Regions from separate parts of the Streptomyces sp. NPDC101181 genome, predicted to be linked through region 2. Evidence: predicted binding sites of a transcription regulator. Region 2 holds the regulator's gene; the other holds the start of a gene.
What was found. Region 2 encodes HrcA, which represses chaperone genes, less so after heat shock. Its sites were predicted from a motif close to TTNGCACTCNGNNNNNCNGAGTGCNAA; they were not measured.
Positions count from the first base shown of each region.

Region 1: the regulator HrcA is predicted to act here: its motif matches at 1,058-1,084, upstream of groL (chaperonin GroEL).

Region 1 covers NZ_JBIWOX010000002.1:173,898-177,302, forward strand. Annotated here, with positions in the region: gene ACIRRU_RS04390 (MoaD/ThiS family protein) at 1-271, shown strand, start outside; gene ACIRRU_RS04395 (cold-shock protein) at 703-909, shown strand; gene groL (chaperonin GroEL) at 1,247-2,869, shown strand.
Region 2 covers NZ_JBIWOX010000004.1:246,454-249,858, forward strand. Annotated here, with positions in the region: gene dnaJ (molecular chaperone DnaJ) at 1-1,027, opposite strand, end outside; gene hrcA (heat-inducible transcriptional repressor HrcA) at 1,028-2,044, opposite strand; gene ACIRRU_RS09560 (MBL fold metallo-hydrolase) at 2,210-2,941, shown strand; gene ACIRRU_RS09565 (DUF3097 domain-containing protein) at 2,958-3,405, shown strand, end outside.

The DNA.
Region 1 (3,405 bases), on a different contig from region 2:
CAAGGTCCGCATCCCCACCATCCTGCGTACGTACACGGGCGGCCAGGCCGAGGTCACGGCGGAGGGGGCGAAGCTCTCCGAGGTCATCGAGTCCCTGGAGAAGGACCACCCGGGCATCGCCGCCCGCGTCCTGGACGACCAGGGCAAGCTGCGCCGCTTCGTCAACGTCTACGTCAACGACGACGACGTGCGCTTCGAGGGCGGCCTGGACGCGGCCACGCCCGACGGCGCCGGTGTCTCGATCATCCCGGCCGTGGCCGGCGGCTGCTGACCGCCTCCCCGCCCGCGGCCCCCGGCCGCCCGGCCCCTGTTGCCCCCTCCGCGCCACAAGCGGAGGGGGCAATTCTGCATGGTTGAGCGCGGTACAGTTGGGGAACGCCCCTCCGCTGCTCGTGCCGCCCGCATATGAGAACGCGCCCGGCCCCGATAAGAAGCAGCCAAAGTACGTGGACCTCTTGCGGCTTAAGTGCCCTTTGCCTGGCCCGACTTGCCCGTAAATTTCGGCACTCCCGCATATTCGGGCGTTCTTCCGTGCCCGGAATTCTCGTCCGATTGACCTGTTGCAGAGGGCAGTTGGGCGGATACATTCAGCCGCGGTCGACGCGCTACGGCGCCGCGCACCCTCTCCTGTCGGAGGGTGGGTCGCGACCCGGGCCCGCGAAGTGCGGTCCCGTGCAAGGGCCAGTAATAGGGGAGTTGGGCATGGCTCAGGGCACCGTCAAGTGGTTCAACGCGGAGAAGGGGTACGGCTTCATCGCGGTCGACGGTGGTGCGGATGTTTTCGTCCACTACAGCGCGATCCAGATGGACGGGTACCGCACCCTCGAAGAGGGTCAGCGAGTTGAATTCGAGATCTCGCAGGGCCAGAAGGGGCCCCAGGCCGACATGGTCAAGCTCGCCGTCGGCTGAGTTCGGCGCGGTCGTCCGACGACACCACTCACGCACGCAGGGCCCGACCCCGGATCAGGGGATCGGGCCCTGCGCGCGTCCCGGGGCGCGCGGCTTCGCGGGCGGGGCCGCGTGGGGCGCGGGGCGTGGCGGGTACTCCCCGAAGGCGCTTGCACTCTCGGGGGTCGAGTGCTAATCATTGGCGTTAGCACTCTCCAGGTGAGAGTGACAGAACTTGGACCGGGCCGGTGAGGCCCGCAGGCGCGGTGGGGCAAGGAACCACCCCGCAGGCAGGCCGTCCGTCGCGGGCGCCCCTCGGTCCGGAGCAATCCACCCCTGTCCGGGAGGACCACTTCACATGGCCAAGATCATCGCGTTCGACGAGGAGGCACGGCGCGGTCTCGAGCGCGGGATGAACCAGCTCGCCGACGCCGTCAAGGTCACCCTCGGCCCCAAGGGCCGTAACGTCGTCCTCGAGAAGAAGTGGGGCGCGCCCACGATCACCAACGATGGTGTTTCCATCGCCAAGGAGATCGAGCTCGAGGACCCGTACGAGAAGATCGGTGCGGAGCTCGTCAAGGAGGTCGCCAAGAAGACGGACGACGTAGCCGGCGACGGTACGACCACCGCCACCGTTCTCGCCCAGGCGCTCGTCCGCGAGGGCCTGCGCAACGTCGCCGCCGGCGCCAACCCGATGGCCCTCAAGCGAGGCATCGAGAAGGCCGTCGAGGCCGTCTCCGCCGCCCTGCTGGAGCAGGCCAAGGACGTGGAGACCAAGGAGCAGATCGCTTCGACGGCCTCCATCTCCGCCGCCGACACCGAGATCGGCGCGAAGATCGCCGAGGCGATGGACAAGGTCGGCAAGGAAGGCGTCATCACCGTCGAGGAGTCCCAGACCTTCGGTCTGGAGCTGGAGCTCACCGAGGGTATGCGCTTCGACAAGGGCTACATCTCGGCGTACTTCGCCACCGACATGGAGCGTATGGAGGCGTCGCTCGACGACCCGTACATCCTGATCGTCAACTCGAAGGTCGGCAGCGTCAAGGACCTGATCCCGCTGCTGGAGAAGGTCATGCAGTCGGGCAAGCCGCTGCTGATCATCGCCGAGGACGTCGAGGGCGAGGCCCTGTCCACCCTGGTCGTCAACAAGATCAAGGGCACCTTCAAGTCCGTCGCCGTCAAGGCCCCGGGCTTCGGTGACCGCCGCAAGGCCATGCTCGCCGACATCGCCATCCTCACCGGCGGCACCGTGATCTCCGAGGAGGTCGGCCTCAAGCTGGAGAACGCCGGTCTCGACCTGCTCGGCCGCGCCCGCAAGGTCGTCATCACCAAGGACGAGACGACGATCGTCGACGGCGCCGGTGACAGCGAGCAGGTCCAGGGCCGCGTCAACCAGATCCGTGCCGAGATCGAGAACTCCGACTCGGACTACGACCGCGAGAAGCTCCAGGAGCGCCTGGCGAAGCTCGCGGGCGGCGTGGCCGTCATCAAGGCCGGTGCCGCCACCGAGGTGGAGCTGAAGGAGCGCAAGCACCGCATCGAGGACGCGGTGCGCAACGCCAAGGCCGCCGTCGAGGAGGGCATCGTCGCCGGTGGTGGCGTGGCTCTGCTCCAGGCCACGGCCGTCTTCGAGAAGCTCGACCTCACGGGCGACGAGGCGACCGGCGCCAACGCCGTGAAGCTCGCGCTGGAGGCCCCGCTCAAGCAGATCGCCGTCAACGGTGGCCTTGAGGGCGGCGTCGTCGTGGAGAAGGTCCGCAACCTCGCGGTCGGTCACGGTCTCAACGCCGCGACCGGTGAGTACGTCGACATGATCGCCGAGGGCATTCTCGACCCGGCGAAGGTCACGCGCTCCGCCCTCCAGAACGCCGCGTCCATCGCCGCGCTCTTCCTCACCACCGAGGCCGTCATCGCCGACAAGCCCGAGAAGGCCGGCGCGGCCGCCCCGGGTGGCATGCCGGGCGGTGACATGGACTTCTGATCGGCCGCGGAGGCCCCGGTCTCCCGCTCCGCTGATCGATGTTCCGAGCACGTCCCACAGGGGCGGTGCCTCCCACACGGGAGGCGCCGCCCCTGTGGCGTGTCGGCGTGTCCGGACCGGGCTCCGCGGGGGGCTCACGGGCTCGCGGGGAGCAGGCGTACGGCAGATGAGGGCCGGTGCGCTTGTTCGGCATGGCCGAATGGCTACTTGCAGCACCTCGTACCGTAGGCCAACACACGTACGGGCGGTTTCGCCGAAAACCGTGGCGAGTGAGCCGTCCATGCGGTAGGCGCCGACGCGTTCCGTCGGGCTCTGTCGGGTTCCGTCGGTGAAGCGGCGCGCGGCTGGTTCCTCCGCCGCTTCGCCCGCCGCCCGCCCTCCGGGCAGTTCAGTGCCCGGACGCCGTCCTCCGCCCCGGTCATTGGTCCAGTCCACCCGGTGCTGCGGAGTGGTCGATGTGCGACTGCACATGCCGGCCCATGCCGACCGGTCGGTGTCCCGGTCCCCGTCATGGCACCCCACCGCGGCAGCCCGCC
Region 2 (3,405 bases):
GCTCCTGCTCCGGGTCGAGCTTGGCGGGCGTGATCACCTCGACGTGCACGATCAGGTCGCCCCGGCCGCCGCCGCGCAGGTGGGTGATGCCCCGCCCGTGCAGCGGGACGGACTGGCCGGACTGGGTGCCGGGCCGGATGTCGATCTCCTCCAGGCCGTCCAGCGTCTCCAGCGGGCACTTGGTGCCCAGGGCGGCCGCCGTCATCGGGATGGTGACCGTGCAGTGCAGGTCGTCGCCGCGCCGCTGGAAGACGGCGTGCGGCAGCTCGTGGATCTCGACGTACAGATCACCGGGCGGGCCGCCGCCGGGGCCGACCTCGCCCTCTCCGGCGAGCTGGATGCGGGTGCCGTTGTCGACGCCTGCGGGGATCTTGACCGTGAGCGTGCGGCGCGAGCGGATGCGGCCGTCGCCGGCGCACTCCGGGCAGGGTGTCGGCACGACCGTACCGAAGCCCTGGCACTGCGGGCAGGGGCGCGAGGTCATGACCTGGCCCAGGAAGGACCGGGTGACCTGCGAGACCTCACCGCGGCCGCGGCACATGTCGCAGGTCTGGGCGGAGGTGCCGGGGGCCGCGCCCTCGCCGCTGCACGTGGTGCAGACGACCGCCGTGTCGACCTGGATGTCCTTGGTGGTGCCGAAGGCCGCCTCGTTGAGGTCGATCTCCAGACGGATCATGGCGTCCTGGCCGCGCCGGGTGCGCGAGCGGGGCCCGCGCTGGGCGGCGTTGCCGAAGAACGCGTCCATGATGTCGGAGAAGTTGCCGAAGCCCCCGGCGCCGAACCCGCCCGCGCCGCCGCCTCCGCCGCCCGCGGCGAGCGGGTCGCCGCCGAGGTCGTAGACCTGCTTCTTCTGCGGGTCCGAGAGCACCTCGTAGGCGGCGTTAATCTCCTTGAACCGCTCCTGGGTCTTCGGGTCCGGGTTGACATCCGGGTGCAGCTCGCGGGCGAGCCGACGGAATGCCTTCTTGATCTCGTCCTGAGATGCGTCGCGGCGTACGCCGAGTACGGCGTAGTAGTCCGTGGCCACTTACGACTCCGCCAGGATCTGTCCGACGTAACGTGCCACTGCGCGTACCGCTCCCATCGTTCCGGGGTAGTCCATGCGGGTCGGTCCGACCACGCCGAGTTTGGCGACTGCCTCGTCGCCCGAACCGTAGCCGACCGCGACGACGGATGTGGAGGTGAGCCCCTCGTGGGCGTTCTCGTGCCCGATCCGTACGGTCATGCCCGAGTCCGTGGCCTCACCGAGCAGCTTCAGCAGGACGACCTGTTCCTCCAGTGCTTCCAGCACCGGCCGGATCATCACCGGGAAGTCGTGTCCGAAGCGGGTGAGGTTGGAGGTGCCGCCGATCATCAGCCGCTCCTCCGTCTCCTCGACCAGGGTTTCGAGGAGGGTGGAGAGAACCGTGGAGACCGTCCCCCGGTCCTCGCTGTCGAAGGATTCCGGCAGCTCCCGCACCAGTCGCGGGACATCCGCGAAGCGGCGTCCGACGACCCGGCTGTTGAGCCGGGCCCGCAGATCCGCGAGCGATGCCTCGCCGAACGGCGCGGGACAGTCGATCATACGCTGCTCGACCCGGCCGGTGTCCGTGATCAGGACGAGCATCAGCCGGGCGGGGGCCAGCGACAGCAGCTCCACGTGCCGCACGGTCGAGCGGGTCAGCGAGGGGTACTGCACGACCGCGACCTGCCGGGTCAGCTGCGCGAGCAGCCGCACGGTGCGCCCGACCACGTCGTCCAGGTCGACCGCGCCGTCCAGGAAGTTCTGGATGGCCCGGCGCTCGGGCGAGGACAGCGGCTTGACGCCCGCGAGCTTGTCCACGAAGAGGCGGTACCCCTTGTCCGTCGGGATGCGTCCCGCGCTCGTGTGCGGCTGCGCGATGAAACCCTCGTCCTCCAGCACCGCCATGTCGTTGCGGACGGTGGCCGGGGAGACGCCCAGCTGGTGGCGCTCGGTGAGCGCCTTGGAGCCGACGGGCTCCTCGGTGCCCACGTAGTCCTGGACGATGGCGCGCAGCACTTCGAGTCTGCGTTCGCTGAGCATCGCGCACACCTCCAGCTGTGGTTCCGCGGTCCCTGTCTGGCACTCGGTGCGTACGAGTGCCAGCAATCCCCGCGGTCAGTGTACGGGGGTGGGGTGGGGCAGGGGCAAGGGCGACCGGCCACGCCCCGCCGGGAGTGCCCAGGTCGTCGCCGATAGCGTCGTCGCATGGACGTCCCTTGGGAAGACTTCGGCTGGGAGCGGTTGGGCAACGGTGTCGGCAGACGGCGGCTCCCGGGCTGGGACGCCACCGTCGCGCTGGTCGCCGGGACGACGGGGGTGCTGCTCTGCGACACGGGCTCGACGCTGCGCGAGGGGGCCGAGGTGCGGCGGCAGGCCGAGGCGCTGCTGGGGCGCCGGGTGACGCATGTCGCACTGAGCCACCCGCACTTCGACCACGTGCTGGGCACCGCGGCGTTCGCCGGGGCCGAGGTGTACGGCTCGGCGGGCCTCGCCGCCGCGCTGCGGGGCGCGGAGGGGGAGCTGTACGCGTCGGCGGTGTGCCACGGGGTGCCGGAGGACGAGGCGGCCGGGTCGGCGGACACGCTGGTCCTCCCGCGCCACGAGGTGCGCGGCGAGCTGACGGTGGATCTGGGCGGCGGCCGCCGGGTGGTGCTGGCCGATCTGGGGCCCGCCCACAGCAGCCACGACCTCGCGGTGCTGGTGCCGGGGGCGGGCCCGGACGCGCCGGTGGTGTTCTGCGGCGATCTGGTCGAGGAGTCGGGCGACCCGCAGGCGGGCCCGGACGCGGTTCCCGCGCGCTGGCCCGCCGCGCTGGAGCGGCTGCTCGGGCTGGGCGGTGAGGACGCGGTGTACGTCCCGGGGCACGGGGCGGCGGTGGACGCGGCGTTCGTCCGGGCGCAACGGGCGGCGCTGGCGGAGCGGTTCGGGGTGGCGTGACGATTATCGTCGGGGCATGCGCAGCTACCAGCCGGACCTGACCCCGCCGTGGAAGAAGTCCGCCCCCGTGCCCGAGGTGCCCGCCGAGCCCGATCTGGTGGTGGAGGAGGTCGCCACCGGATTCTGCGGGGCGGTGATCCGCTGCGAGAAGACGGCCCAGGGGCCCACGGTGACCCTGGAGGACCGGTTCGGCAAGCACCGGGTCTTCCCGATGGAGCCGCGCGGCTTCCTGCTGGAGGGCACGGTGGTCACGCTGGTGCGCCCCTCGGCGGGCGGCCCGGTGCGCCCCACCCGTACGGCGTCCGGTTCGGTGGCGGTGCCCGGGGCGCGGGCCCGGGTGGCGCGGGCGGGGCGGATCTACGTGGAGGGGCGGCACGACGCGGAGCTGGTGGAGCGGGTGTGGGGCGACGACCTGCGCATCGAGGGCGTGGTCGTGGAGTACCTGGAGGGCATCGACGACCTTC